3 regions of the Shewanella sp. MF08487 genome follow, and region 3 is predicted to be linked to each of the others. Evidence: predicted binding sites of a transcription regulator. Region 3 holds the regulator's gene; each other region holds the start of a gene.
What was found. The regulator LexA, encoded in region 3, represses DNA repair genes until DNA is damaged. The targets are predictions, from matches to a motif close to TACTGTATNNNNATACAGTA.
Positions count from the first base shown of each region.

Region 1: a site for LexA is predicted at 1,499-1,518, ahead of ACRN9H_RS18150 (S24 family peptidase). Genes of this name have one in related genera too.
Region 2: a site for LexA is predicted at 7,182-7,201, ahead of dinB (DNA polymerase IV). Genes of this name have one in related genera too.

Region 1 is NZ_JBOZPB010000034.1:1,176-11,603, forward strand. Features, by position in the region: gene ACRN9H_RS18145 (Y-family DNA polymerase) at 1-764, opposite strand, end outside; gene ACRN9H_RS18150 (S24 family peptidase) at 761-1,483, opposite strand; gene ACRN9H_RS18155 (hypothetical protein) at 1,701-2,060, opposite strand; gene ACRN9H_RS18160 (hypothetical protein) at 2,301-3,407, shown strand; gene ACRN9H_RS18165 (hypothetical protein) at 3,635-3,889, opposite strand; gene ACRN9H_RS18170 (hypothetical protein) at 4,008-4,544, opposite strand; gene ACRN9H_RS18175 (ATP-dependent nuclease) at 5,190-6,851, shown strand; gene ACRN9H_RS18180 (UvrD-helicase domain-containing protein) at 6,844-8,001, shown strand; one part of gene ACRN9H_RS18185 (IS3 family transposase) at 8,778-9,703, opposite strand; one part of gene ACRN9H_RS18185 (IS3 family transposase) at 9,703-9,961, opposite strand.
Region 2 is NZ_JBOZPB010000019.1:12,350-22,777, reverse strand. Features, by position in the region: gene ACRN9H_RS13455 (NADH:ubiquinone reductase (Na(+)-transporting) subunit B) at 1-959, shown strand, start outside; gene ACRN9H_RS13450 (Na(+)-translocating NADH-quinone reductase subunit C) at 952-1,740, shown strand; gene ACRN9H_RS13445 (NADH:ubiquinone reductase (Na(+)-transporting) subunit D) at 1,740-2,372, shown strand; gene nqrE (NADH:ubiquinone reductase (Na(+)-transporting) subunit E) at 2,378-2,986, shown strand; gene nqrF (NADH:ubiquinone reductase (Na(+)-transporting) subunit F) at 3,033-4,289, shown strand; gene ACRN9H_RS13430 (FAD:protein FMN transferase) at 4,388-5,434, shown strand; gene nqrM ((Na+)-NQR maturation NqrM) at 5,450-5,674, shown strand; gene bfr (bacterioferritin) at 5,969-6,442, shown strand; gene bfr (bacterioferritin) at 6,452-6,919, shown strand; gene dinB (DNA polymerase IV) at 7,225-8,301, shown strand; gene ACRN9H_RS13405 (aminoacyl-histidine dipeptidase) at 8,418-9,878, opposite strand; gene ACRN9H_RS13400 (leucyl aminopeptidase family protein) at 10,098-10,428, shown strand, end outside.
Region 3 is NZ_JBOZPB010000021.1:16,078-26,505, reverse strand. Features, by position in the region: gene ctaD (cytochrome c oxidase subunit I) at 1-290, opposite strand, end outside; gene coxB (cytochrome c oxidase subunit II) at 300-1,835, opposite strand; gene ACRN9H_RS14280 (cell division inhibitor SulA) at 2,239-2,754, opposite strand; gene lexA (transcriptional repressor LexA) at 2,751-3,371, opposite strand; gene plsB (glycerol-3-phosphate 1-O-acyltransferase PlsB) at 3,532-5,955, shown strand; gene mtr (tryptophan permease) at 5,955-7,211, shown strand; partial or broken gene ACRN9H_RS14260 (VOC family protein) at 7,201-7,283, shown strand; gene ACRN9H_RS14255 (ribonuclease T2 family protein) at 7,360-8,526, opposite strand; gene ACRN9H_RS14250 (efflux RND transporter permease subunit) at 8,776-10,428, opposite strand, start outside.

The sequences.
Region 1 (10,428 bases), on a different contig from region 3:
TGGCCAACTGAGCGTGTGGAGAATATCTGTCGCTTATTAACGGGCATATCGTCCCAGTTAAACGCCTTTGTCCCATTCAATTCGAAAATTGTTCTTTCGATGTTAACGCCAAACATTTTCCTCGCGGTCTTAGTCTTCATTTGGGCCAACTGCAGCGCAGTATGAATCCCCATCGAACTTAGCCGCTGACCAATTCGTTTACCCACTCCCCACACATCGGTAGTCAACATCGCCCCTAAGATGGCTTCGCGATTGTGCGCTTTAATCACGCAAACACCGCGATAGCCTAAGCGCTTCGCTGCATGATTTGCGGCTTTCGCCAGCGTTAAGGTATCCCCTAGCCCGACACCAATAGGCAATCGGACCTCGCGCCACACATCATGCCTTAGCTTGCGGCCTAATATTGAGAGGTTCTGTGGTGTGTCATCATTCCCAAATTCAGCAAAAATCTCGTCTATCGAATAGGGAAAATACGAAAAACACTCTCTCGATGCGACTTTCATAAACTGAGAGCTGATTTCTGAATACAAGGCGTAATTGCTCGAGCAAACAACCACGCCATTCGCCCTACAGAACTCAGCAACTTGAAAGTAAGGCGTGAATTTTTTAAGCCCCAACGCAGCCGCTTCAGGGCTTAACGTCACTGTCATGCCGTCATTGTTCGAGACCACAATTAGAGGCTTACCACGATACTGCGGGTTAAAAATCTGTTCGCATGAGCTGTAAAACTTATTCCCATCGCATAACGCTATTATGCTGCTCATACCAATAAACTCGGTTGTTTCAATAATCTAATGGATGCTGGCACAACCCCTTCGCACCAGAAGCGGTCATCAAGCCTAATTGATACCGGCTCAAAATCGTCATTAGCCGATAACAACCTGCTATTGGATAGATCTAAGACTTTACAAACAAATTCCTCGTTATACATGGCTATGATGACATCGCCGGAACTTGGAGTTAGTTGACGTGACACTATCAGGATGTCACCGGAGTGGATGCCCACCCCCGTCATAGACTCCCCTCTTGCACGGCCCACAAACGTCGATTCAACCAGAAGGTCATCGAGGCTTTTCAACACTAGAGGATCGCGCTTGCGTCGATGAAAGCGCACTGCACAAATGGCCACGCCCTGAATCTCTATCCCGTCTGTGACTGATATTTCGGAATAATGAGCATTGGTATTGGCATGAAGTTGATGATGGTCATGGTCATCGTCTAGCTGCCGACAAACGGTTTCGCCGTGCACCAGCGCCAAAACGACATCTCCCCGCGTCGCAGTCAATGACTTATCAACGACAAGTAGATCTCCGGTAAATAGCCCAAGACCCGTCATAGCGTCGTCGGTAACCTCTGCAAATACCGTTGCTGATGGGTGTGAGACAATAAGATTATTGAGGCTTAGCGCCTTCTCTTGGTATCCAGCGGCTGGACTCTCAAACCCATGTATTCCTGCCGATGCTAAGCCAATTATGACGTTCATAGGACAAATCACAAATACTGTACATTAATACAGTATAGCTAATTATTGAAACATCGAAAATCCCGAAGATGATTTTTTGCGTAAAGAATACATGGAGGGAACAAATATTAAAAAGATAAGCACTCCATTACAGGGTTAGAAACTACTGCTTGGAAGTTGGGCCTACTACCATCGGGGTTGTAGGTCTCACTGTTTTGAAGAGTATTAGACAGGTGATTTATCGCGTGTAAGTCTCAAACACTCGGTCAATATCCAGCTTGAACGCATCAAGGTCAGGCATTTCTCCAGTATGCTCTACATACCCCCAGAAGAACTCAGCCAGCTCAGCCACAACGTCGAATACCGCAAGCCCTGAGAACGCTTTACCCTCGGCATAGAGATCTTCACCTTTTAGCCAAAACGCTTCAGACAGCGCAAACAGCTCCATCACAAAGTCATCTTCCCCCATCCCCAACACATCACCAATGACTTGCTCGTTGGGGCTCGTCGTCAACACGGCATTGGTCAGATAGTAGTGGTACATAGCGACCTCTGCATGGTTGCACGGTGCAGTTGGCGTAGTTGCTAGTTCGGTCATTTTTTCTGTCCCATTCAGTTGATGTAGGAACATTCTATTACGGCGGCCGATTCTGGCAAATTTCAGGATTTACCCTTCTATATCAGCACCATACAAGACATGAATGACGCAAATCACCACGGGAAACGGGAAACGATGTTTCCGTAAAAACATCGTTTCCATTGCAGAGTGTTGAATAACTGGCTACACTGGGATTTATCGATGTAAGTCATTAACTTTGAAGATGTTTGAGGCAAGCAAATGGAACAATTGGCAGTGAAACCGAAGGCAACTCTTGAGGAAGTGACTAAGCTCGCGAATGAAATGCTTAAAAACGGTGTCGAGCCAACGACACGTAACTTGAGCGTTCATCTGCAGGGCAGAACATCGTCGATCCAAGGGTTCTTGATTGAGTACAAAAATAATCTTGAGCATAGAAAAAATGCTATCGCGGAAGAGGTTGGAAGCCTTGCCGTAGCTAAGTTGCTGTCTCAAGAACTGTTGCTCATGATTGACCGTCGTAACGAATCGCTGACCGAGCAAGTTGCCCAGTTGACGCGAAACCTTGATGAAACGCTATCGCTGTTAAGTGACAGTGAAGATAAGTTAGAAAGCGTCTTGAATACTACGGCGGCTCAAGTTGCGGAGATTGAAACCAGCACCGCAGCCAAGGTCGAAAAGGCCCAATCTGCTGTAAGCCTGATAGAGCAACAACTGCGAGAGTTAAAGGCCACCAGCGAAAAGGCCATTGATGACGCAAGAAATCACGCAAAAGCCGAAGTATTAAAAGCAGAAGCATTAGTAGACGCAGCGAATGGGCGCGTTGCACAAGCAGAGACCGAATTAAGGGCATCTCGAGAGCAAATTAAATTACTCAGCATCGATGTTGCGAAGCGTGAACTAGAACAGCGAGAGTTAGAGCAAGCGAAGGCCACCATTGCAACTCTGCAGGCCACACTATCAAAGCAGCAAGACCAGATCTCATACACCACAGCGAACCTTGAGCGATTGACGCAGGACCGAACAGAATTAAAGGCTACAGAAGCCAAGCTAGGTAAGACTGCGGAAAATTTAACGGCAACCTTAGTATCGGTGCGCAATGAATTAGCAGACTCTCGAGCAAAACTAGCCGAGGTTAATGCAGAAAAGTTGGCATTTGAGCGTGATACGCAAAGACTTAATACAGATCTCAATAGTTATCGTCAGCAAGCAAACCAACTCGGAAGCCTCCAAGCTGAGCTTATTAGCGTCGAAAAACAACTGAATCAGGTGAAATTAGATCTATCTCAATCAGAGCGTGAACGGGAGATATTATCCCAAGCTCTAGCTGCCAACCGTGTGGCGGGCAGTCAGACCGAGAAAAAATAAGATATTTCGAAGGATGTTCGTGTTGGAGAGGAATAACTTTCATACTCCTTGTGGCTTACTTCTGGACAAAAACGAGCTAGATTCCTAAATCTAATTCGTGGGTTTCGGATTAAAATTTCTGTGGATTAACGCCTACTTTAGCGGAAAAATATAGTTGGCTATAATGTGAACGGAGTGAAACAGCCAACTGTACTTTTTCCGTTTGAAGTTCTTGTTAAGTGCTTGAATTATTTGATGTTACTGTTTATTTTCATAATAAATTCTTCAGTAACTTTAAAACCACCATTAATTTCAGAGTCCCTACATATTCCTCCAATACCTATTGTATTTAAAGCTACATCATACTGAGGTACGTGAGCTTCAAACTGTGCAATATCATCCTGACTCAAAATTTGTGAATACTTAGGGTTATTTTTGAGGTTATCAATAAGTAGCTCCAAATCTTCTTTTATTTTACTCACTTGATTATACGAATATTGCATTACTCTCATCCTTAGATTGTATAGATAATTTTGATAAAACCACTTGGCACCTAACGTTTGGTTCAGGGGCGGGCTTTAGCCCGTCCCAGAGAGCGAAGCGAACGGTTTGAACCAGTTGTTATGTTTTCACTGCTCGGTAAGATTTGTTGAGCGATGAGTACAACTGCTCTCTGGCCTCCAAGATTTTGGTACGCCAAGCTTCTAACTCTGAGCTTTGCATTTCCTCGTTGTTTCTAGATGCATAGCGATAAAATTCACTAATTAGCGTGCCATATTCTCGAAGCTTCTTTTGCTGCTCTACACAGCCGATTAGTAAAAGTCTTCCTTCGCTATTTGTTAGCCCTTTGAAGAGATTGAAGACATCGCCTCTTAACTCGATTATGGAATTTGTCTTTTCTTTTGAGGCTTGCACGCCTTTCTCATTGTTTTTGGCCCATTCCAAAATGTATGACCAATATTTTAATAAGGCATGTGTTAGTTCTTCGATGCTCAGGGTCACGCTCTCGAGCGTTTCTTTATTGCGCGAATAATTTTCTTTTTCGAGACTTTTGTTGTGAGTCTGGCGGTTTATCAAGAAAGCAGAAACACCGCTTATTGCCGCGCCGAGACCTATTTTTATCGCTGTATCAGCGATTTCTATCCATGTGGTTGGCACGGTGACTCCTTGAAAACATAACGTCTTAGTATTTATGCCTTGTGCTGTTTATCCCATTAGACCAGTAAAAACGCGCACAGTTAACTATCTGTATGCAAAGAACTTATCAGCTTTTCATCAAATACACCATCTTGAAAAACGCGCATGCGCGTTTTTCAAGCCTATTAACTAACTTGGGGAAAGCATATCCACATGATTTTAAATATTTTATTAATTTTAGGCTGGAAAAACGCGCAAACTAATGAGTTTAAAAACACTCAAAAGCATCTAAATTTAAATACGACTTTATACCCATGCATTGTTAGTCGCTTTACGGTAGAGCCAAACATTAGGCAAATAGATGAGATTTTTTTAGGGCAACTCGTTCGTCAGTTTTCGATTCACTAAACAAGTGCTAGCAAACTTTGGGGCAGAATCAAGCTCACGAATTCTAGGGCTAAATATATAAAGAAGATCTGCTTTTAAGATAATTAGACTAGCAAAATAATGAGTAAGACCGCCATAATAAAATGACGCAATCAGCTTTTAGTACCTATTTCAACTGTCTGATATATATGATACTTTCCTTCTATACTGACACTATATGTGTCGCACGGTAGCGTTTTGTCACAATTGGCTTTGCTGCCACCTCAAAGGGACTTGAAAATGCTAGTAAAATCGCTTTGTTTGCACAATTTCAAAAAATTCCAAAATCAAACTTTTGACTTCAATGAGGATGTTAATACCTTCGTTGGTGATAACAACGCTGGTAAAAGCACTATTCTTGAAGCATTAGAAATCGTGCTCAACTTCCAGTATCGAGGCAGACCATTTAACAATGAGTTTTCCCCAGATCTATTTAACAACGATGCTGTAGCAGCTTTCCTTGCATCCTCGAAATCTCCTGCAGATTTACCAGTTCTGGTGATCGAGGCGTATATGAAAGACGTGCCTGATTATCGAGGCACTAACAACAGCCTGCTCAATGATGCGCAAGGGGTTCAGGTCAAAGCCAGCTTTGACCCAGATTTCACTGATGCTTACCAAGACTATCTAGACGCAGGGGCTCCGATAACCAGTATCCCAGTGGAGTTTTACAAAGTCGAATGGATGGATTTTGCTTGGAACGTCATTAAGCCAATGACCAAGAAATTCCGTGCGCTCTACATCGACCCTACTCGTATCCATCCCACCTTTGGGAAAAATCAGTACATTTCAAATGTTCTGAGTACTGCACTAAAGAAAGATGAAGGCTTTCGCCTAAGCCTTAATTATCGCGAGACTCTTCAAACGTTCAACGATACTGACGAGGTTAAGACAGTCAACAAAGAGTTGGATTCAGATAACAAGATTACGAACAAGAAACTGACCATTGCAGCCAATACGATACCAGCGGGCGCCCTCCAGAATGGTTTGCAGCTTGAGGTGGATGCGGTTCCATTTCACATGATTGGAAAAGGTGAACAGAGCAAAGTTCAGATCAAATTGGCCCTCCACAACAAATCGAAAGATATTGACCTAGTGATGATGGAGGAGCCAGAAAATCACTTATCCCACGTTGAACTGAGCAGACTTATACAAGATATCGAAGATCAGCGAAACGGTAAGCAATTGTTCATAACGACCCACAGTTCGTATGTGCTGAATAAGTTGAGCATTGATAAGATCTGCTTGCTCCATGATTCGTATAAGCGCCTGCACCTCCTAGATAAAGGAGTGGTGAAGACGCTGAAACGGCTACCTGGCTACGATACTCTGCGAGTAGCACTGTCAAAAAAAGTGGTGTTGGTAGAAGGGCCATCTGATGAATTGGTTCTCAAGAAAATTTATATGGCTAACAACGAAGGTCGCTTACCTGAGTGTGATGGAATAGATATCATAGTTGTTCGCGGTGTAGGCTTTAAAACATTCATAGAGATAGGCAAAGATATCGGTACTTCAGTGAATGTTTTGCGGGACAATGATGGCGATTACGCTAACAACGTCGCTGAAGCACGAAAGATTTACGCGGCGCACCCGAACATCAAGCTAATATCTTCTACGGACAATAATGATTTTTCACTGGAACCGGCCATGATTTCAGCAAATGCGACTTCGGAAAAAGAGCTGCTATCGTTTGCGAAAATCGTTCTCTCGACTCAAACGTACAATCTACTAGCTGTGGAGCCGACATTTGAAGACAAGCTCGCCTTTATTGTTGACTGGTTCAAGAGTGCTGACGGAGATGGTAAGGGCAAGAAAAAGGTAGACTCTGCCATCAAGTTGTTTGAGACCACCGAATCATTCAAATATCCCGCCTTTCTTGGTGAGGTACTAAACTTTGATTAACATACTGTGCATTGCTGGAGCAGGGTCAGGCAAGACCCAAAAAATAATCACAGAGTCGATTATGGAGATCGAACGTGGCGGCAAAGTACTTGTAGTGACATACACCACCAGTAATCAGCAGGAACTTCGGCGGCGCTTCTTAGAGACTTATGGCAAGCACAGTTCGCAATTCGTTGTGAAAGGTCTGTTTTCATTTTATCTAGAAGATATGGTTAGACCATTTCAGCAAGTATTGTTCACACAACGGATCGAGGGAATATTCTTCAACGAACGAAATCCTCATCTGCAGTCGGGTACAACTTACATGTTGCCTGGGCGTAAAGAGCAATTGGAAGACAAGAGCTATAACCCGAAACATTACCTGACTCCATGCAAGTCGAAGGCCCATACTGGCTTCTTGGCAAAGCTGGCGACTCGGATCGCGAAGGCCACGAAGAATTCTGCAGCGGTTCGTCTCAGCGATATTTATAGCCGAGTTTACTTCGATGAAGTACAAGACCTCGTTGGATGGGATTACGAAATACTCAAGATTCTAAATAAGGCAATGAAGTCACCGATGACCTGCGTGGGGGACTTCAGACAAACGGTGTACGATACAACGTTTGGCCAAAAAACGCCTCAAACGGCTGCTGAAAAGATTGCAGCGTTCAAATCCATGGGTTTTAAAGAGGAAGCCCTCATGCTCAATTGGCGAAGCGTTAAAGCAATATGTATGGCCGCCGATGATGTACATATGGGCGCATATGAAACGACTGTGTCAGCCGTTGATACTGTCCCACTAGAGTTCACCCATCATCTTGGAATTTTCATCGTAAAACATTCGGATATTTCAGATTACATAGACGCGTATGACCCTATGGTCCTTCGCTGGAACGTAACGTCCGGGACAAAAATGCTTCCTGATCAAGCTCGCTGCTACAACTTTGGCAGTAGCAAAGGATTGGGGTTTGATCGCGTGCTGATTCTACCCGTTGACAAGCAGATGCATTTTATCTTAGATGGTGCGACTCCTTTTCCTGTTAAAGACGAGATGGCACAGAATAAGCTGTATGTTGCTATTACGCGCGCGCGGTACAGCTTGGGGTTTATCATACCGGACAAAAAATCAGAAGGTTTACGCTTCCCTATTTGGACGAAGACAGAGGCTTGACCGTAACTTTTATATGGACATTGCGTTAGTGCAAAGGGTCTAAAAATGGATAGTGGAATTAGTAAATATATGGGTATCAATTAAAGTTTACACTGACCCCACATATCCGTGAACTCTCGCGCCGCTATTTACTATACAAAGGTATCAATCGGGCTTGTTCAACACTCAGGGTAAGGACCAGGGCTACCGCATGAACGTTTATCACACAAAAAATGTTCGATAAACACTCATGGTTTATATGAATGTTAAGCTGAAAACAGACATTGATGAGTGCAATTGAGTGTACCTTTATTGTTAAGGTCAATTATTGAACACTCATGCGCTCGCCCTGGGGTAAGGACACGGCTGCGGGCGGCCTATCCTTATTTGTATATTTAAAGCTATCCGCCGTATTCGATCTCACAAGAGCCACAATAATCAGTGCCAGCTGGTACAAACTGCTCACAACCTTTTATTCCACATTTTTCAGCAAGGGTTGGTTCTATTTCCTTTTTATAAATGTATTCTTGTTTCTTCGATAAAGGCTTATTTTCATCCCCTATTATTTGCCTAATAATTCCAGCTTCAGTTTCATTTACATTTTCCAGCTGATGTACGACCAAAATAAAGTTTGAGAAAAAATTATTGTTGTCATGAACGGTAATAACGCAATTGTTTGATAATTTATCTGAGGACGTATGTCATTTTCTGATAATAAAGTTTGATCTTTTTTAAACTCACTTTTGGACATAAATGAGTTAGAGTAAAGGGTCTAAAAATAGGTCGTGGTGAAGTGGTCAACTAAATTTGGCCACGGCTTTAGAATCTTCCCAAAACCTTCGCTCTGATTCATTTGGGCTTAATCCTGCATTATAATGATGTGGCCTGACTTGGCTGTAATAGCCAATAATATAATTAGTCACATCTTGTTTAGCTTCAATAAAACTCTTATAGCCTTGCGTTGGCACCCATTCCGTTTTTAAACTCCTGAAAAATCGCTCCATTGGCGCATTATCCCAGCAGTTACCTCGGCGACTCATGCTCTGAGTTATTTGATATTTCCACAGCCGTTGACGGTATTTAAGGCTAGTGTAATGACTGCCTTGGTCTGAGTGAAATATCAGGTTTTTAGGCTTACTCCGTGATTCAAATGCCATTTCCAGTGCTTTCACCGTTAACTCAGTATCTGGTGAAAATGACATTGCCCAACCCACCGCTTTTCTGGAAAATAAGTCCAGTACAACCGCTAAATAGCACCAGCGATTACCCGCCCAAATGTAAGTGACATCGCCACACCAGACGGTGTTTGGTTCAACCACTGCAAATTGTCGTTCGAGTATATTGGGGATAGTGACATGCTCCTTCCCAGTATTCTTGTAGTGATGTTTCGGTTGTTGGCAACTGACTAATCCTAGCTTTTTCATTAGCCTAGTTGCCCGATAACGACTTAGTGCAAAACCCCGTTCAGAAGCAATAGTGGCAATGTTTCTCGCACCCGCTGACTGGTTGCTTTGTGCATGTATCGCTTTGATTTCACATTCTAAACGTCGCTGCTCTGACGTCACAATATGCTCATGACTCACCCAATAACGGTAACTACTGCGGTTCACACTAAATGCATGGCATAACACTGAAATAGGATATTTACTGCTCTCATTGAGCTTCTCGATTATCGAGAATTGTTCAGCGAGTCCGACATCAAGAGAGCTGTAGCCTTTTTTAGGATTTCTTTCTCGAGGTTAATACGCTCAATTTCTCGTTTAAGTGCCCTAATCTCAATCTGCTCAGGCGTCATGGGTGAGGCTTTAGGAGCAAGCCCTTTGCGTTCAACCTGAAGTTGCGTTACCCACTTACTGACCGTTGATTTACCCACGTTCATGGCTTTGGCAGCCGCTTCTTGTGTATAGCCCTGGTCAATGACTAATTGGGCAGTTTCGAGTTTAATCGCTGCGCTATATCGAGCACGTTTACTTTTATTCATTTTGTCACCTAAATTCGCTATGAATGAGATCATAACATTTCTTATTAGGTGGCCAAATTCACTATGCCACTTCATGGGATTAAGAAATGTATGGCAAACTGGATAAGGACGCTAGTTCACGCGGCCTTTCCTTATCTGTTAAATGAATCATAACGCTAACGTTAAACGAGAACGCCACATATACTGTTCAAGATTTCCCAACTGATCAAATACTTGGGCATATATATAGTCTATAGGAAGCACTTCGGTTTCTGATTTGTAATACCAATTTGTCTAGGTAGAGGCAATGAATAACTGGCACCATCAACGTTAACCAATATGCTTTTTAGAGAAAGAATATTACTTACACCATGGGATTCACTCGCTAACCCGTCCATGGGTCGAACGGGCGCGGAGCTTAAGACAAAAATCATAGTTACAATCTTGCCGATTGTAAGATGTTTTACATCCCAAACCGACTTTCTGGT
Region 2 (10,428 bases), on a different contig from region 3:
TTGCATTAATCGCGGGTTTTGCGACTCCTGATGTATGGCAAGTAAGCTTGTTCAGCCTATTTGGTACTGAACTGACTGCAAACTCTGGCTGGCCAGCACTGATGTGGTACGGCGCTTGTTTCTTCCTACCTATCTATGCGGTGACCTTTGCCGTAGGTGGTATATGGGAAGTACTGTTCGCCTCTATCCGTGGTCATGAAATCAACGAAGGTTTCTTCGTGACTTCTATCCTGTTTGCTTTAACGCTGCCAGCCACTATTCCATTATGGATGGTCGCGCTGGGTATTACCTTCGGTGTGGTCGTGGCGAAAGAAGTATTCGGTGGTACAGGGCGTAACTTCTTAAACCCAGCACTAGCGGGTCGTGCCTTCTTGTTCTTCGCTTATCCGTTGAACATGTCAGGTGATACCTCATGGGTTGTGGCTGATGGCTACTCAGGTGCAACTGCACTGAGCCAAGCGGCGTCTGGCACGTTAGATTACGCAATCAACCAAAACTGGTGGAATTCGTTCTTCGGTTTCATTCCTGGTTCTGTCGGTGAAGTGTCTACATTAGCGATTCTGTTAGGTGGTTTGGTCATCATCTACACGCGTATCGCATCATGGCGTATCGTTAGCGGTGTAATGGTCGGTATGATTGCCATTTCTACTCTGCTTAACTTTGTCGGTAGCGACACTAACCCAATGTTTGCAATGCCTTGGTACTGGCACTTAGTGTTAGGTGGTTTTGCGTTTGGTATGATTTTTATGGCGACAGACCCGGTGTCAGCGTCATTTACTAATCAAGCTAAATGGGCATACGGTATCTTGATTGGTGCAATGGCTGTGTTTATCCGCGTGATTAACCCTGCATTCCCTGAAGGCATGATGTTGGCAATCTTGTTTGCTAACTTGTTCGCGCCATTGTTCGACCACTTCGTGGTTCAGGCAAATATCAAGCGGAGGATTGCCCGTGGCTAATAATAAAGATTCGTTCGGCAGAACCTTATTTGTCGTCGTTGGCCTGTGTTTGATTTGTGCGATATTTGTATCTACTGCAGCCGTTCTACTGAGACCGACTCAAGCAGAAAATAAACTGCTCGATAAGCAAAAGTATATTCTGGAAGCCGCAGGTCTTATCGATACTAAAGCTGGCAAGGTTACTAAAGCGCAAATTTTGGATACATACGGCAAACACATCGAAGCTAAACTGGTCGATTTAAAAACGGGTGCTTGGGTTGAGGGTGTTAATGCTGACACGTTCGATCAACGTAAAGCGTCTCGTGATGTGAAAACCTCATTTGTACCTGAGAATGACATTGCGTCTGTGAAGCGTGTAGCGGATAACGCCGTGGTTTATCTGGTTCGTGATGAACAAGGTAAGTTAACGAGTGTCATTCTACCAATCCATGGTTATGGCCTATGGTCAACTATGTACGCCTTCCTTGCGATGGATGCTGACCTAAACACAGTGCAAAGCTTAGTCTACTACGAGCAAGGTGAAACACCTGGCTTAGGTGGCGAAGTACAAAATGCACAGTGGAAAGCGAAATGGCATGGCAAAAAGTTATTTGATGAGCAAGGTAAACTCGCTATCAGCGTAACTAAAAACCCAGCTGTTGCTAGCACTGAATACGGTGTTGATGCATTGTCTGGTGCAACCTTAACCAGTAACGGTGTACAACATTCACTGACATTCTGGTTAGGAAAAGAAGGTTTTGCGAGTTTCATTGAAAAAGCACGCAATGGAGGTCTCAGCTAATGTCTGACGCTAAAGAACTGAAACAGGTTCTGACAGGACCGATAGTCAACAACAACCCGATTGCTTTACAAGTACTGGGTGTATGTAGTGCATTAGCAGTAACGAGTAAACTCGAGACTGCTCTGGTAATGGCGCTGGCGTTAACTGCGGTAACTGCGTTTTCGAACCTGTTTATCTCAATGATCCGAAATCATATTCCAAGCAGTGTGCGTATTATCGTGCAGATGACCATTATTGCCTCTTTGGTGATCGTGGTTGACCAATTGCTACAGGCTTATGCTTATCAGATCTCTAAGCAGTTGTCGGTATTCGTGGGCTTAATCATTACGAACTGTATCGTAATGGGGCGCGCCGAAGCCTACGCGATGAAAACACCGCCAATGTTGAGCTTTATGGATGGTATCGGTAACGGTTTAGGTTACGGTGTCATTCTGTTAGCGGTTGGCTTCGTACGTGAACTGTTTGGTAACGGTTCTCTGTTCGGTGTTGAAATCCTGCACAAGATCTCTGATGGCGGCTGGTATCAACCAAACGGTTTGCTACTACTGCCTCCGAGTGCGTTCTTCCTGATCGGTATTCTGATTTGGATTATACGTACCTATAAGCCAGAGCAAGTTGAAGCAAAAGGGTAAGTGCGATGGAACATTATATTAGCCTGTTAATTCGCTCTGTTTTCATTGAAAACATGGCACTGGCCTTCTTCCTAGGTATGTGTACTTTCTTGGCTGTGTCTAAGAAAGTGACCACTGCTATGGGCCTAGGGATTGCGGTAGTTGTAGTGTTAACTATCTCTGTCCCAGCAAACCAAGTTATCTATCAAGGGCTGCTTGCTCCTGGTGCACTTGCTTGGGCTGGCGCACCTGAAGCTGACTTAAGCTTCTTGAAATTCATTACCTTTATCGGTGTGATTGCGGCTTTGGTTCAAATTCTGGAAATGGCACTAGACAAGTACTTTCCGCCTTTGTACAACGCATTAGGTATTTTCTTACCTTTGATCACAGTGAACTGCGCGATTTTCGGTGCGGTATCATTCATGGTTGAGCGTGACTACAAGTTAGGCGAGAGTGTGGTGTTTGGTTTCGGCTCAGGAGTGGGTTGGGCATTAGCTATCGTATTGATGGCCGGTATCCGTGAGAAGCTGAAGTATGCCGACGTGCCTAACGGTCTGCGTGGTTTAGGTATTACCTTTATTACTGCGGGTTTAATGGCCTTAGGTTTCATGTCGTTTTCTGGTGTGTCTCTGTAAGAGATGCATAACGGCTTCTTGAATTGGACCTTCTAAGGATAAGTTAATGGATATTCTTGGTATTTTTAAATCTACTCCGCTTGAGGTTTACCTCGGTGTGAGTATGTTTACTGCTATCGTCCTCATCTTGGTATTAGTGATTTTATTCGCTAAGTCTAAGTTAGTGGCTAGCGGTGACATCACGATCGGCATCAATGACGATCCTGAAAAAGCAATTACAACCGGTGCTGGTGGTAAGTTGTTAGGTGTTTTGGCTAATAGCGGTATCTTCGTATCGAGTGCGTGTGGTGGCGGTGGCTCATGTGGTCAATGTCGCGTGGTGATTAAGTCTGGTGGCGGTGATATTCTGCCAACCGAACTTGATCACATCAGCAAAGGTGATGCCCGTAAAGGTTGTCGTCTTTCTTGTCAGGTTAACGTTAAGAACGATATGGAAATCGAGCTTGACGAAGAAATCTTTGGTATCAAGAAATGGGAATGTGAAGTTATCTCTAACGATAACAAAGCCACTTTCATTAAGGAACTGAAGCTGCAAATTCCTGATGGCGAGTCTGTACCATTCCGTGCTGGTGGTTATATTCAAATCGAAGCTCCGGCTCACCATGTTAAATATGCAGATTTTGATGTACCTGCAAAATACCGTGGCGACTGGGAACACTTTGGTTTCTTCAATCTTGAGTCTAAGGTTGATGAAGAAACTATCCGTGCATACTCGATGGCTAACTACCCAGAAGAGTTCGGTATTATTATGCTGAACGTGCGTATTGCTACGCCTCCACCACGTAACCTGACCCTGCCTTGCGGTAAGATGTCATCTTACATTTGGAGCTTGAAAGCTGGCGATAAAGTCACGATTTCAGGCCCATTCGGTGAATTCTTCGCGAAAGATACCGATGCTGAAATGGTGTTTATCGGCGGTGGTGCGGGTATGGCGCCAATGCGTTCACATATCTTCGACCAACTGAAGCGTCTTCACTCTAAACGTAAGATGAGCTTCTGGTACGGTGCACGTTCTAAGCGTGAAATGTTCTACGTAGAAGACTTCGATGGCCTCGCGGCTGAGAATGATAACTTCGTATGGCATGTGGCACTTTCAGATCCTCAGCCAGAGGATAACTGGGATGGTTACACAGGTTTTATTCATAACGTATTATATGAAAACTATCTGAAAAACCATGATGCACCAGAAGATTGTGAGTTCTACATGTGTGGACCTCCAATGATGAACGCTGCCGTCATTGGTATGTTGAAAAATCTTGGTGTCGAAGACGAAAACATCCTGTTGGATGACTTCGGCGGCTAATGTTCATTCGTCCTAGATAAAAGAGTTGCAGATGTTAAGGATATCCTTTCATCTGCAACTTTTGCGTTTAAGGGCATAAATAAGAGTGGTAGGTCATTATGTTTCAGACCTTAAAAATCAATAGCTCAGTATTAAAGCATTCAGTAAATTGGCTGGTCCTTCTAGGGCTGGCCTTTTTTGTTTCAGCTTGTGCCAAACAGAACGAAATGATTTCGTTGTCTGGCAGCACTATGGGTACCACGTATCATATTAAAGTCGTTCCGAATGAGCAGATGCCCACAGCGCAGTTACTGCAAGAGGAAATTGATTTAGCCCTTGAGCTCGTCAATGACCAAATGTCGACATACCGACCTAATTCAGAATTATCTCGTTTCAACCAATTGCCATTGGAACAAAGTGTTGAAGTCTCACCGGATACCATCAAAGTGGTACAAGAGGGAGTACGTTTATATCAAGTGACGGATAAGGCACTTGATATTACCTTAGGTCCTTTAGTTAACCTGTGGGGATTTGGGCCAGATAAGCGTCCAACAAAGGTCCCGAGTCAGGCCGATATCGATGCGGCGAAAGCCAAAACAGGTATTAGTGAACTTTCCATTGAAGGTAACCGTCTAACTAAGCACAACGCCCATTTATACGTAGACCTATCATCTATTGCCAAAGGGTTTGGGGTTGATAAAGTGGCTTCCATTCTTGATAAATACAACGCTGCTGGATATTTAGTTGAAATTGGTGGGGAGCTGAGTATCAAAGGCACTAAGTCCGATGGCAGTGCTTGGCGCGTTGCAATAGAGCAACCGACCGACGATGGTACTGAAGCGATACAACAAATTATCGCGCCGGGTACCATGGCAATGGCGACATCAGGCGATTATCGTAATTATTATGAGGAAGACGGCCAGCGTTTTACCCATATAATTGATCCGCGTACGGGCATGCCGATTAATCATAAACTCGCATCCGTGACAATATTGCATCAAAATTGTATGACAGCTGACGGTTTTGCTACGGCCATGATGGTTTTAGGGACCGAAGCATCATTGGAGCTTGCCAAGCAGCAACACTTGGCGATAATGCTAATTGAAAAGCAAGGCGACGGATTTAAGGTCTATTACAGCGACGCCTTCAAGCCTTTCCTTATCTAGTTTTTGGAGTAAACCATGACCTCTTTTATCGCGGCATTTGTGATTTTGTTATTATTCTTTTTGTTCATGTCGATAGGTTATCTCATAAAGCGCAAGGCCGTTGAAGGAAGTTGTGGCGGTTTAGGTGTTCTAGGGATTGAGAAAGCGTGTGATTGTGATGACCCTTGTGACAAACGTAAGCGTCGTATGGCCGCTGAAGAAGCGCGCCGTGAGAAGTTAACAAAAGACCGTATTATTTAATTGTCTTAACTAAATGACCTGCAGAGACGTAAAACTTATCTCTAGTTCAGGTTAAATAATAGCCTCCCATTGTGGAGGCTATTTTTTTGCCTCAGATTTATCTACATGGCCTAACCGTTTGAGATTTATCCTTATGATATGAGTAAGATGGCCTGTGAATCTAAGTGTGAATGAGAACGGTTTTTATCATTAAGTGAGTGAAATATAAAGATAATTTGAGTTATAGGCTAAATTGTACTAGGCTAGTCGTTTGATATAGATCAATCTTTTCTCGTTTACCAAGGATAGTAACTTATGAAAGGTCATCCTAAAGTGGTTGGACAACTGAATCGGGTGCTTACCTGTGAGTTGACTGCCATCAATCAATATTTTCTCCATGCCCGCATGTTTAAACATTGGGGCTTTGAGAAGCTTAATCACGTTGAATATAAAAAATCCATTCAAGACATGAAGCATGCCGATAAGCTTATCGAGCGGGTATTATTTTTAGAAGGATTACCTAATTTGCAGCAACTTGAAAAGCTGCGTATTGGTGAGCATAGCGAAGAAATGCTCGGCTGCGATGCGGCCATGGTACAAGAGCAACTCATTATACTGCGTGATGCGATTAGCTTGTGTGAAGCAGAGCAGGACTATGTGAGCCGCGATCTGCTGGAAGACATTCTCGAAGACGAAGAAGAGCATTTAGATTGGCTTGAATCGCAGCAAGAGCTTATTACCTTAACGGGTATTCAAAATTATCTACAATCGCAAATTAGCGACCAATAGGAGCGGAATATGAAAGGCGATAAAGACGTTATCGATGCGTTAAATCGACTCCTAACGGGAGAACTCTCGGCCATGGATCAATATTTTGTCCATGCCCACATGTATGAAGATTGGGGATTCAATGAGCTCTATGAACGTATTGCCCATGAGTCAGACGATGAAAAAGCCCATGCTGCTAAGTTAGTGCAGCGCATTTTATTTCTCGAAGGTACGCCTGATGTTGCCGCCCGTGAGGCATTAAACATAGGTAAAGATGTAACTGAAATGATGCGTAACGATCTCGCCTACGAGTACAAGGTCGCAGATGATTTACGCCAAGTCATTGCACTGTGTGAGCAAAAACAAGATTACCAGACCCGCGAAATTCTCGAAGTGTTGCTCGACGATACTGAATCTGATCATATGTACTGGCTTGAGAAACAACTCGGACTGATTGACCGCATCGGGTTGCCAAATTATTTACAAACTAAGATGTAATCTATAACCCCAGTGCCGATAAGCCTTGGTGCTGGGGTTAATCTACATAATCTATACTCTCTTTTGTACGACAAGCCTGCTTCTACATACCTTGTGTCTTCCCTGTTGCCCTTCGCGAATAAATACTAGACAGTTAACGCTTTAGTTTACTTTCCTCAAGTACCTATTCCTACCCCGCTATCTCAAGCTTAATAGATCAAAATATCTCTCAGGTGTCTTTATCCAGCATAAAAGTCGTGGCAAATATGTCACAATGCTTGATAACTGTTTTTATATACAGTATTTTGGCGCTGGAGGCATTCAACGTGCGAAAAATTATTCACATCGATATGGACTGCTATTTTGCTGCGGTGGAAATGCGTGACTTTCCTGAGTATCTTGGCAAACCTTTAGCCGTGGGCGGCAGTAGTGATCGCCGCGGCGTTATTAGCACTTGTAGTTACGAGGCGCGTAAATTTGGCGTACGTTCAGCGATGGCCACGGCTTATGCTTTTAAGTTGTGCCCCGATCTTATTCTGGTGCCTGGTCGTATGCAGGTTTACAAACAAGTGTCGTTGCAGATCCGTGAAATATTTTCCCGCTATACGTCATTGATTGAGCCGCTGTCTCTCGATGAAGCCTATTTAGACGTGAGTGAGTGCCAACAATATAAAGGTTCTGCTACCTTAATAGCCCAAGCTATTCGCCGTGATATTTTAATGGAAACGGGGTTAACGGCATCGGCAGGTATAGCGCCAATTAAGTTTCTCGCTAAGATCGCATCGGATCTGAATAAACCCAATGGTCAATATGTGATCACGCCAGATACTGTGCCTGAGTTCGTTAAAACCTTATCCTTACGAAAAATTCCCGGTGTAGGTAAAGTTACCGCTGAAAAGTTAGCCTTGTTAGGGCTCCATACCTGCAGTGATGTACAAGCCTATTCTAAAACTGAGCTTGTGGCGCGATTTGGCAAATTTGGCAGTGTATTGATTGAGCGTTCTTACGGCATAGATGAGCGGGGTATTTCTGCTGACAGAGAGCGTAAATCAGTCGGTGTAGAAACCACACTGGCAAAAGATATCTATCATTTAGATCAATGCCAACAAATTATACCTGGATTAATTCAAGAGTTGCTGCAGCGCTTGGATCGCGGCGCTAAAAACAGACAAATATGCAAACAAGTGGTAAAGCTCAAATTTAACGATTTTAAGCAGACCACTATTGAACATCGCAGTGACCAAGTCTCAATTGAGATGTTTTATGAGCTACTTGCGCAAGCGATGGTAAGGCAGGAGGGGCGCGGCATTCGGCTACTGGGGATTTCGGTTGGGTTGGCAGATTCTATCCACATTATTCCCACGCTTATCCCAGCCCAAACGCAACTCAATTTAGCGTTTTAATAACGCTTAGCAACGTGACCAAGTTTTCAGACTAGTGCTAAAAATAAGCCGCATCGTCATTAAGCTGATGCGGCTTTATATTAAAAGCGAACGAAGTAAGTAAACTTCGTTAAGGCTTAAGCCTTAACGGGAATGCGCTCGAGTACCGCTAGTAACAAGGTCCAGTACTGGCCGACTGTGGTGATATTCACCATCTCATCTGGTCCGTGTGGATAACGGATCGTGGGGCCAATCGAGACCATATCCATCTCAGGGTAAGGTTTCTTGAATAAACCACACTCAAGACCCGCATGGATCACCATGATCACTGGCTCTTTTTGGTAAATGTCTTGATAGGTTTCGCGTACTATAGCCATCACAGGCGAGCTGTTATCTGGTTTCCAACCTGGGTAAGCGCCGCTTAAATCGATATCGGCTCCGGCTAAGTTGGTCAGCGCAGTTAACATGCCTTCGACTTGAGTACGGCCAGAATCGATCAGTGAGCGGATAAGGCACAGGATAGTGACTTCTTCATCATCAGTGCTGATCACGCCTACGTTGAGTGAGGTTTCAGTCACACCTTCTACTTCATCACTCATGCGGATCACGCCGTTCGGGCACACATGCAGCAAATCGATCAGGGTATTTTGGCTGTTTTCGCTCATCACACGTTTTGGCGTTGGGATAGTGTTTAACACTAAACGTATATCAGGATCGGCAATGGCGAGTTCGGTGCGGATAAGCGCTTCAAACTCAGCGACTTTTTCGTTTAATGCACTGACGTTTTCTTCTGGCAACATAAAGCTGATGTTGGCTTCCCGTGGAATCGCATTACGCAATGAACCGCCGCTAAATTGTGTCAGCTCTAACGCTAAATCATCTGCATTTTCAAATAGGAAACTCGCCAATAACTTGTTGGCGTTGCCGCGACCTAAGTGAATATTCACTCCAGAGTGACCGCCTTTTAAGCCAGATAAATGCAGGCTAAAGGCAGAGTAACTTTGCTCAGACGCTTGCCACACCATTGGCAGTGTGATTTGAGCATCGACACCGCCGGCGCAGCCCATGTAAATTTCACCTTCTTGCTCTGAGTCGGTATTGATCAGAATGTCAGCGTCTAACATGCCCGCTTGTAAACCAAAAGCGCCTGTCATGCCCGCTTCTTCATCTATCGTCAGCAGCACTTCTAATGGGCCGTGCTTGATATCATCAGAGCCTAAAATGGCCAGCGCCGATGCCATGCCAATACCGTTATCTGAACCTAAGGTTGTACCCTTGGCTTTAACCCAATCGCCATCGACATAAGCTTCGATAGGATCTTTAGTAAAATCATGCACTTTATCGGCATTTTTTTGTGGCACCATATCGATATGGGCTTGAATGACCACGATTTTACGATCTTCCATTCCAGGCGTAGCCGGTTTGCGGATGATCAAGTTGCCAACGGCATCTTCAACGACGGCAAGTTGCTTGCTTTTTGCCCACGCTTGAATGTGCTGGCTTAAGGCTTGCTCATGCTTAGATGGATGGGGAATCGCGCAAATTTGTTCAAACCATTGCCATAAAGGCTGTGGGTATAACTGACTTAAAGCTGTCACTTGAGTGTCCCTCATAAGGTCTTGTGGGTATAGGGCAAATTTGCGGCCATTCTACCACATTCTGCGCAGCCAAATAATCTCAGCATCACAGGCTTTTGTTACGCTGGCAGCCAAAGTTTCCAGTTGGGATTTTTCAGAGGGTCTCGATACCACTTTTAGATTGGTAATTAAGCGATAGAGCGGGAATAATGCAGGCACAATAATGAAAAAGGATGGGTTATGTTTCAAGTTAACTTCGTTGATGTAAAAGCAGAAAATGCCATTTTTGATGGTGAAGGCTGGGATGCTGTTGTGGTGGTGACGCCAGATCTGGATGCTATAGGTTTTGATGAGATCAGTTTATTGGCTCAGCACGGTGCCCACGTGGATAAGCGCGTAGGTAAGAGCCCGACATTACTGTTTGCGCCAGGGCTTGCTGGAGGTCGCTTGATCATCGCGCCTGTCACCCAAGTGAACGACGAGTATGTGGACGTGCGTGTGTATGCCGATGCCGCTAGGGCGGCGATTGCTATCGCAAAAGAGGCGGGCGCCAAACGTCCGTTATTATATG
Region 3 (10,428 bases):
AGCCCTGTAAAGGCCGGCATTACCGCGCCGAATACCATGATCAACCCGTGGATTGTGGTCATTTGGTTAAAGAAGTTGGGCTCGACCAATTGTAATCCAGGTTGAAAGAGTTCAGCGCGGATAACCATGGCCATAGCGCCACCGGTTAAGAACATAATGAAGCTGAACCATAAATACAAAGTACCTATGTCTTTATGGTTGGTGGTTAGCAGCCAGCGCATGATGCCCTTTGGCGCACCATGATGATGCTCATCATGGGCTGCGGTTTGATCTTGAGTCGTTGTGCTCATCATTATCCCCTACTGTCCATGACTTGCGATATCAGCAGGTTGCACTGTATCGCCGGTATTGTTGCCCCAAGCATTGCGTTCATAGGTAATGACTGCTGCAAGTTGCTGTGGGCTAAGCTGTTTGCCAAATGCCTGCATAGCCGTGCCTGTTTTACCGTGCATCACAATATCGATGTGATTGGCGACTGGTCCAATGGCGATAGCGCTACCCACTAGCGCGGGGAAGGCGGGTGGTATTCCTGCACCTGTCACTTGATGGCAGGCAGCACAGAAGGTCGCATAGACAGTTTCACCTTCGGCCATGAGGGCGTCATGGCTGAGTGTGGGGAGGCTTGCGGGATCGACTGCAGCTGAGACGTCTTTTGCAGGCGCGGGTGTCGGAGTTGTACTGCTTGGTACCGCGGCGGATGTTTGTGCAGAATTGCCGTTCATGTACTCGTTTACGTCTTTGGCTTGCACTGCATCGCCAGTATTATTACCCCAAGCATTACGCTCGTAGGTAGTCACTGCCGCGATTTCTTGTGCAGTCAATTGCTTACTAAACGCTTGCATGGCTGTACCCGTTTTACCGTTGAGCACGATTTCAAGGTGACCGCTGAGTGATCCCGTTGCAATCGGGCTACCTTTAAGGGGCGGAAATACGCCTTGCAACCCTTCGCCATTGGGCTGGTGGCAGGCTGCGCAGTGCCCGAGGTAAACTTGTTCACCTTGAGTCATCAACTCTTCTTTACTTAGGGTTTGTGATAAAGCGGCTTGAGCGGCTTCAGCTGCAGCACCTGCGGCTTGTTTCTGCTCCGTCACCCAAGCTTCAAACTCGGCTTCGGGTAAGGCTTGCACTACGATCGGCATAAAACCATGGTCTTTACCACAAAGTTCGGCGCATTGACCACGGTAAATACCGGGTTTGTCTATGCGAGTCCACGCCTCATTAATAAATCCTGGGTTGGCATCTTTCTTAATGGCAAAGGCGGGCACCCACCATGAATGGATGACATCTTCAGAGGTCATCAAAAAGCGGATTTTGCGATTTATCGGCAGAACGAGCGGTTTATCGACTTCCAATAGATAGTTTTCACCCTTAGTTTCGGTGCCTTCGATTTGTGCTCTGGGTGTTGTCAGTATGCTATAAAAATCAATATCTTGATCAAAGTAGCTGTAATGCCATTTCCATTGGGATCCCGTGACTTTTACGGTGAGATCGGCGTTGCTGGGATCTTCCATTGCGATTAAAGTTTTTGTCGCTGGAATCGCCATTAAGATCAAAATGATAAATGGCAGAATCGTCCAAGCGATTTCAACTTTAGTGCTTTCGTGAAAGTGGGACGCGACAGCGCCTTTGGATTTTCTGTGGTTGATCATGGCGTAAATCATCACGCCAAAGACCACTAGGCCTATTGCGCAGCAGATATACAAGATGGTCATGTGCAAGTGATAAACCTTGCCACTGATCTCGGTCACGCCAGGGGTCATGTTGAACCGCATGTCCGCGGCGGCCAACGGTGGTGCGAATAACACCACGAGTAAACAATACAACAATTGCTTCACAAGACTTCTCCTCTGCCAATTGCGAATAGCAACTACAAAGAAGAGCAACACAGTAAGTCTCAACTCTATGCAAACTCTTCAGTTCCCAAAAAAGCTTTTTTGACTTCAACGTGCGTTGGCGGCTGTTACTTTTAATCAAGTATTGTTACTGCTGGTAATTAGCCACGCTGGCACATACGACTGAAATAAATCTGTTCTCTATTTTTAGTGGCGCTTCGAGTCCGATAAATACTCGATTCATTGACCACGGAAGGTGATATATCATCACCGACTTAACCAACCATACTTGCTGTTTAAATATTGATCAAGATCACTTATTTATCTAATTATCTGAAAAATTGCCAAAAAAAAGCCTCACATTCATAGGTGAGGCGGCTTTCAAGGTAAAAAATTAAATGAATATTTAATGTACAGCGCTAAAAAAAGATTGCTGACCGAAGAGATTGCCTTGCTCAATGCGTACGTCGGCATGTAAGTGACTGTTTACGTCTTCAAGCACTATGCCCATAGCTCGGGCACTTTTAGCCACGATTTGTAGGCGACGATTATCCCGCGCATCTAATGATTGAGTCCAAGTAATGACTGCACTGGACGTACCACTTGTTAAGGCTTTTTCCATCGCCCACAGGGTTTCTACTTCATCTTTAGCATGTACCAGTAAGACTCTATCCATACGCACACCTGCGCTGGCGAGCATTTGCTTGTAGCCAATACTTGGTGGGTTGATGAGCACTAACCAACGGCCCTGTTGGCTTAACTGAGCGAGTTGCGCACTCAGATGAATTAATTCTTGGCGACCTTGAGTTTTAGTGGGCATACAGGCGATAGGTGTGTGATGCCAATCATAATCGGCTGCACGAACTTCATCATCACGCCACAATCCCGGATGGCGCGGGGCATTGCCAATTAGTTTGTTCATAGCCAATCTCCATTACGGATCACACCGACGGCGAGTCCTTCAATTGTTAAACTTTGAAAGCCTAAATCCACTTTAATTGGAGAGTAGTCTTCATTTTCGGCGTGTAGATAGACCACATTACCTTTTTTTTCGAAACGTTTAACTGTGACATCGTCGTCGACTCTAGCGACAACCACTTGACCATTCCTAGCTTGTTCTACTTTATGAACTGCCAGTAAATCTCCTTCGAGAATACCAATATTTTTCATACTGTCGCCTTTAACTCGTAGTAAAAAGTCGGCAGCGGGATGGAACATGTTTGGGTCGACTTGGTAATACTGTTCTACGTGTTCTTGGGCGAGAATCGGTTCACCTGCAGCCACTTGGCCTATAAGAGGTAAACCTGTTTCAGTTACATCCTCCACTTCAGCAGTGAGGCGAATACCTCGTGAGGTGCCGGGTATAATCTCGATACAGCCTTTTTTCGCCAACGCTTTTAGATGTTCTTCAGCTGCATTGGCACTCTTAAAACCTAAGCGGGTGGCAATTTCAGCCCGAGTAGGTGGCATGCCAGTGTCGGCAATATTTCGTTTGATTAGCTCTAAAATTTCAGCTTGGCGTGGCGTCAAAGGTCTCATGGTCTTTCCTGTTTTTCTATACAGTTACTGTTAGTATATACAGTATTGTTTGCAGCGCAAGTATTAACCACTTTTTAACCATATCGGAGAGAATTAGCGAATATTCCCTATAGTCTGGTATTCTATCGGGCTAGTGAACGTACTTAATTGCATAAGAATAATGCCTAAACATGACTCTCTTTGGTTAAAATCATTACGTTGGATCCAAAAACAATTGGTGCATACCATTGTGGTGCCTCAGGATCCCTTTGCCGATCTGAATCTGGATGCCTCCAGACCTCTTGCTTATGTGATGAAAACAGAATCACTTAGTGACATTGCTGCACTGAGTGAAATAACCGCTAAACTCGGGCTGCCTAGTCCCTATGAGCCGTTAGTCGCTAATGGCGTAGTTGCACCGCGAGTCGTTTGCCTTCAAGGGCGCAAGCCGTTGTTTGGTGAGCGTACCGGCAATGAACCTTTCCTCGAATGTTTTATGCGCTTATTAGCGGTGCATAAACAACATCCTGAGCTCGATATTCAACTGGTACCCGTCAGTTTGTATTGGGGGAGAACGCCAGGGAAAGAGGACGATACGATGAAGGCGGCCGTATTTGAGCGGGAAAACCCGACTTGGCTGCGCAAGTGCCTAATGATTCTGTTCTTAGGTCGACATAATTTTGTGCAGTTTTCCAATGCAGTATCTCTGCGTTATATGGCTGATGAGCATGGTACTGATATGGGTATTGCCCATAAGTTAGCGCGAGTGGCGCGAGTGCATTTCCGTCGCCAACGTAAAGTGATGACAGGGCCTGTGTTGCCTAATCGCCAAGCGTTATTTCATTCGCTGTTAAAATCTGAATCAATACGTAAAGCGATTCAAGAAGAAGCCGCTACCAAAAAGATTTCAGAAACCCAAGCGCGCGAGACGGCTATTGAGTATCTCGATGAAATTGCTGCTGATTATTCTGATAGCTTAGTTCGTATTGCCGAGCGTTTCTTAACTTGGTTGTGGAATAAGCTTTATAGCGGGATCAACATTAAAGGCGCCGAGCAAGTTCGTCAGTTACACCACGATGGTCACGAGATTGTCTATGTGCCTTGCCATCGCAGCCATATGGATTACCTGCTGTTATCGTATATTTTGTATTATCAAGGTATGGTTCCGCCGCACATTGCTGCTGGTATAAACCTTAATTTTTGGCCCGCTGGGCCTATGTTCCGTCGCGGTGGTGCTTTCTTTATTCGTCGTAGCTTTAATGGCAATAAGCTTTATACCGCAGTATTCCGTGAATATTTAGACCAGCTATTTGCGAAAGGTTATTCGGTAGAATACTTCTCTGAAGGCGGCCGCTCACGTACGGGTCGTCTGTTGGCACCCAAAACGGGCATGATCGCCATGACAATGAATAGCGTACTACGCGGTATTGAACGTCCGGTAACGCTAGTGCCTGTGTATTTAGGCTATGACCATGTGATGGAAGTGGCGACTTACCATAAAGAGTTAAGTGGTAAGAAAAAGAAAAAAGAATCAGTCTGGCAGGTATTTGGTGCGATTCGCAAACTCGGTAATTTCGGTCAAGGTTATGTGAATTTTGGCGAGCCGATTACTCTGCAAAACTTTTTGAATGAACGCGCACCCAACTGGCGTGCTGAGCTTGCTGATGATCCCGAGCAAAAACCAAGTTGGTTAACACCAGCGGTAAATGTTCTGGCTAATCGGGTTATGACCCATATCAATGATGCCGCGGCAGCGAGTTCAGTGACATTAACAAGCTTAGTGTTACTCGCCACAGATCAAAATGCCTTACAGCGCAGTCTGCTAGAGCGTCAGCTTGATTTGTATTTAACCTTACTTAAAAAAGTGCCTTACACTGCTTATACTTCGGTTGCCGAAGGAGATGGCAAGCTGTTAGTGCAGCAGGGCTTAGAGCTAAATAAGTTTGTTGTATCCGCCGACTCCCTAGGTGAAATCGTGTCGATCGAAGCAAGTCAGGCGGTCTCTATGACTTACTATCGTAATAATATCATTCACTTATTTATTGTACCGTCATTAATCGCTAGCTGTTTAACGCATAATGAGCAAATTCAGCGTCAGCAAGTCGCGTCAGTCGTTGCCGATTTTTATCCACTGCTGAAAGCCGAACTCTTCATGGGAATTAAAGACTTACCAGCCTATGTTGAGCAAGTGCTGGATTTCCTGATTGAACAAGGATTAGTGGTTGAGACTGATACCTTAGCTATCGTGCCTGAGCACACTAGCCAACTATTGTTGTTGGCCAGTTCAGTGAGTGAGACCCTGCAGCGCTACGCCATTATTTTCAACTTGTTAGCGAATAGACCTAAGATGGAACGCTCAGAGCTTGAATCTGAGAGTCATCTACTGGCTCAGCGTTTAGGGGCTTTGCATGGTATTACCGCACCTGAGTTTTACGATAAAAAACTTTATGGCACATTGAGCGTTAAGTTAAAAGCATTGGGTTATCTGGCGGATAGCGAAGATAAGTCCAATATCAATCGCATTCGAGATCAAGCCAATAATTTATTACGTCCGTCAGTGAGACAAACCATAGTGGCGAGTGTCACCGCGGAGCACATTGTTTAATGGCAAATCATATGAATGCGGCTAAGCATAAGCCCACAGGTAAGTCCTTGCTCGGCGGCGCCATGATTATTGCCGGCACGACAGTAGGTGCAGGGATGTTTTCTCTGCCCGTGGTCGGTGCAGGTATGTGGTTTGGCTATTCGATTTTAATGTTATTGGGCATTTGGTTTTGCATGTTGATGTCGGGCTTATTGTTGCTCGAAACCAATTTACATTTCGAACCTGGTGCTAGCTTCGACACCTTAAGCAAGCAAACTCTTGGGCAGTTTTGGCGGATAGTGAACGGCGTTTCTATCGCGTTCGTGTTGTATATTTTGACCTATGCTTATATCAGCGGCGGTGGTTCGATTGTGAATCACAGCTTGCAGGGCATGGGAATTGAGTTACCGCAAAGTGTGGCAGGGCTAGTGTTCGCCATAGTATTGGCGAGCATAGTGTTGATCAGCACTAAAGCCGTGGATCGGATTACCACGATTATGCTCGGCGGTATGATCATTACCTTCTTCCTCGCTATCGGCAATTTACTGATCGAAATTGATGTGACTAAGTTGCTCGAACCTGATGGTAATAACCGCTTTTCACCTTATCTGTGGGCGGCGCTACCCTTTGGTCTTGCCAGCTTTGGATACCACGGTAACGTTCCCAGCTTAGTGAAGTATTACGGCAAAGATTCCTCCACCATTATCAAGGCGATTTTCGTTGGTACTTTTATCGCGCTGGTGATTTATGTCTGTTGGTTAGTGGCGACTATGGGCAATATTCCCCGCAGCCAGTTTATCGACATTATTGCTCAAGGTGGCAATATGGGTGTGTTGGTGGGCGCTTTGTCTGAGGTGATGGCGAGTAGCTGGTTAAACAGTATGTTGTCGCTGTTTGCTAACTTGGCGGTAGCTTCATCTTTCTTAGGGGTGACCTTAGGTCTGTTTGATTATCTCGCCGATTTATTTGGTTTTGACGATTCGCGCTCGGGCCGGATGAAAACCGCATTAGTGACATTTGTACCCCCAACGATTTTAGGTTTACTCTTCCCTGATGGTTTTTTAGTGGCGATTGGCTTTGCGGCATTAGCGGCAACTGTGTGGGCGGTAATCGTCCCAGCACTGATGGCCTATAAATCGCGGCAGTTATTCCCCGAGAGTACAGGTTTTAGAGTGATAGGCGGTACACCGCTGATTATTCTTGTGGTGTTATTTGGCATAGTCACAGGGGCTTGTCATCTGTTAGCGATGGCACATTTACTGCCGCAATATTCCTGATGTGGGACGATTTCTGTTATTGCTGACACCCAAGGCGCTACCTTTGCGGTGATCAAGCTTAATCAAATGTGACGGCCATATTTAGGACTATCATTAAGATGAAAAACGGCGACGCTAAATCGCCGTTTTTATTTGTCTAACTATTTGTTTAATTAGCGTTATCAATCATGATTGTTTCAGGGCATGAGCCTCTGCCTGCCTTGTTGGCTTTGGCGAGTAGGCTAGGCAAGGAGTCTGAGGCTTTAATGACCTCGGGCAAATTAATGCGGATTTCACTCAGTAATCCCTTGCCACATTCTAGGCTCATTTTAGTGTGAGCACCTTGACCGAAGCTGTTATCAAAACTTTGGTTTAACTCACTTTTACTGACACTCTTACCTATGTTGTCATGAATAAATTTTTGTACCCATGCCGAGGCATTGACCGCTTGGGTCAGCTGGGTTGCCAATAAAAAGTACTCGTTAGGGTCTTGGCTACGGCAAGTGCCGTGTTTCCACCATTCGTGGCGTTCTAAACAGGTGCCATATTGGGCGCTTGGCATGACTTCTTCTAAATTTTTGCGCACCGATGGATTCAGTTCAAACTCCGGATAAGTACAGAAATCATTCGGTTGCAGTTTGACTGTGCTGCAATAGCCATATCGCGTGCCGCATTGTTGTTTATTCGGCCACAGTCCGTGCAGGCTGAAGTGTTGCCATTGGCTCGATTCTGGTGTTTGGCTGAGGGCGCGGCATTCGGCTTTACGGCGGCCATAGAGTTCACAGAAGGTGCTTTGCCAGCTTAATGCGAGCACGTTAGCATCGAATTCGCCACCAATTTTGCATTGATCCTCCTGCTTTTTCTCTACAGTTCCCCGTTCTTTAAAGCTATCTCTGTTTTTCGCTTTGATATCTGATGCTGTGGTGGTTTGCGCGGGTTCTACTGCCGTTGCAGGTGTCGATACATTACTGCCTGCAACGTTGAACAGATACTGACCACAAGCGCCACTGATCCAGCGCATGGGAGACTTCACTGCGTTGGTACGCACTCGCAGCCAATCAGGTTTGGCGCTGTTGCCGAGGATTTCGAGTACAGGGTAGCGCTCACCAATATTGCTCTGCCATTGGTCTGGATTTGTCTGCTTATTTTTCGATTGAAATAGCTCACAGCGTTTGTCGGCAACGAATTCACCGGTAGCGGGTGCGGCAAAGGCGGGTGCTGTAATGATTAGCGCAGCGCATAAACCGAATGCAGCAAGTAACGCGCGTGATGGGGTTTTAAGGGAAAGTGCTTGCGGCCATATCCGGCTGATAGTTAAACAAAATGACTTGGTCATGTGATGGGATCCTTCCTGCTGCAGTGAATTGAGTCAATTCTGTGTGGCACTGAGTCAATGGTACACATAAGCGCTATAAACTTAGAGGCTTATTTTAATCAGCGTGGTGTGCTGTTGCTCGTTCATATCCTGTGGCTTTCTATCATCAAACTTTGTTCGGATGATCTTGGTAAGTATTTTTCCATATTGAATAAAAAATCCCCTCAAACCTCATCGCTGGAGGGGATATTTATAAGTGCGCTATTGCTGTTAACTCACATGCGCGGTTTCGTTCTTTAGCTTACGCGAGTAAATCAGTAGATAGAGTGCGGGCAGGACAAACAGTGACAATAATGGGGCTGTAACCATGCCGCCGACCATAGGTGCGGCAATTTTTTGCATCACATCGTTACCCGATCCTGCACCCCACATAATGGGTAGCAGGCCGAAGAAGATAGTGGCCACTGTCATCGCCTTAGGGCGAATGCGCATGACCGCCCCTTCGATTAAGGCTTCTTTGAGATCGGTCACTGTGTGGTAGTTATTCTTTTCCTGCCTGTGCTTAATCGCATTATTGAGGTAAATAAGCATGATCACCCCAAACTCAGCTGCAACACCGGCCAAAGCTATCATACCCACAGCAACGGCGACCGAGATGTTGTAATCCAGTAAGTACAGGAGCCAAGTGCTGCCGACCAAGGCGAAGGGCAGGCTGAGCATTATGATGCTCGCTTGCATAGTGGAGCCAAAGGTCATCATCAGCAGGATGAAAATTACGGCTAACGCCATAGGGATCACTTGCTTCAGTTTTGCATCTACCCGTTGCATATATTCGTACTGCCCAGCAAAGGTGTAGCTGTAACGGGGTGGTACCTTGAGTTCGGCAGCTAAAGCTTGCTTAGCGGTGCTAATGTATTCGCCGATAGACGTGCCTTCAATATCGATAAATACCCAAGAGATTAAACGTCCGTTTTCACTGGTGAGCATAGGTGCGCCATCGGTGATTTCTATATCCGCTAAATTTCGCAGTGGTAGATAATTCCCCGATTTAGTGATCACAGGGAGTTCGCGCAGCTTTTCGATATTATCGCGTAGCTCACGGGGATAACGTAGGTTGATGGGATAGCGCTCAGCCCCTTGTACCGACTCGCCAATATCCATACCGCCAATGGCGTAACGCACGACATCTTGAATATCTTGTAGTGACATACCGTAACGTGCGGCGACATCCAGTTTTGGGGTGATATCAATATAACGCCCGCCGCCACTGCGTTCAGCATAGGCTGATTTTGTGTGTGGCACTTTGCTTAAGATGGCTTCTATCTTAGCTCCTATGCTTTGCAGCTCGTTGACATCGGCACCAGTGATCTTAATGCCGACGGGGGTTTTTATCCCCGTAGAGAGCATGTCAATACGGGTTTTGATGGGTTGTACCCAAGCATTGGTGAGTCCTGGTACTTTGACGGTTTGCTGTAGTTGGGCAATGATGCCATCTAAGGTCATGCCTTCACGCCATTCCTCATGGGGTTTGAGCATGATAGTGGTTTCAAGCATGGTCAGCGGCGCGGGATCGGTCGCGGTTTCTGCGCGGCCCACTTTACCGAATACGCGAGCGACTTCGGGGACGGTTTTGATTAAACGATCTGTTTGCTGCAATACTTCGGCGGCTTTACTGGCACTGATCCCAGGTAAAGCGGTTGGCATGTAGAGGAGATCACCTTCTTCTAACTGGGGCATAAACTCACTACCCATGCGTGTCATGGGATACCACGCGCTAACCAATGCAATCAATGCAAATCCTAGGGTGATTTTAGGAAATTTAAGTACCAGATTAAGCGACGGTTTGTATAAAGCAATTAAGACGCGACTAATGGGATTTTTATTTTCACTCGGAATTTTTCCGCGAATAAAATAGCCCATTAA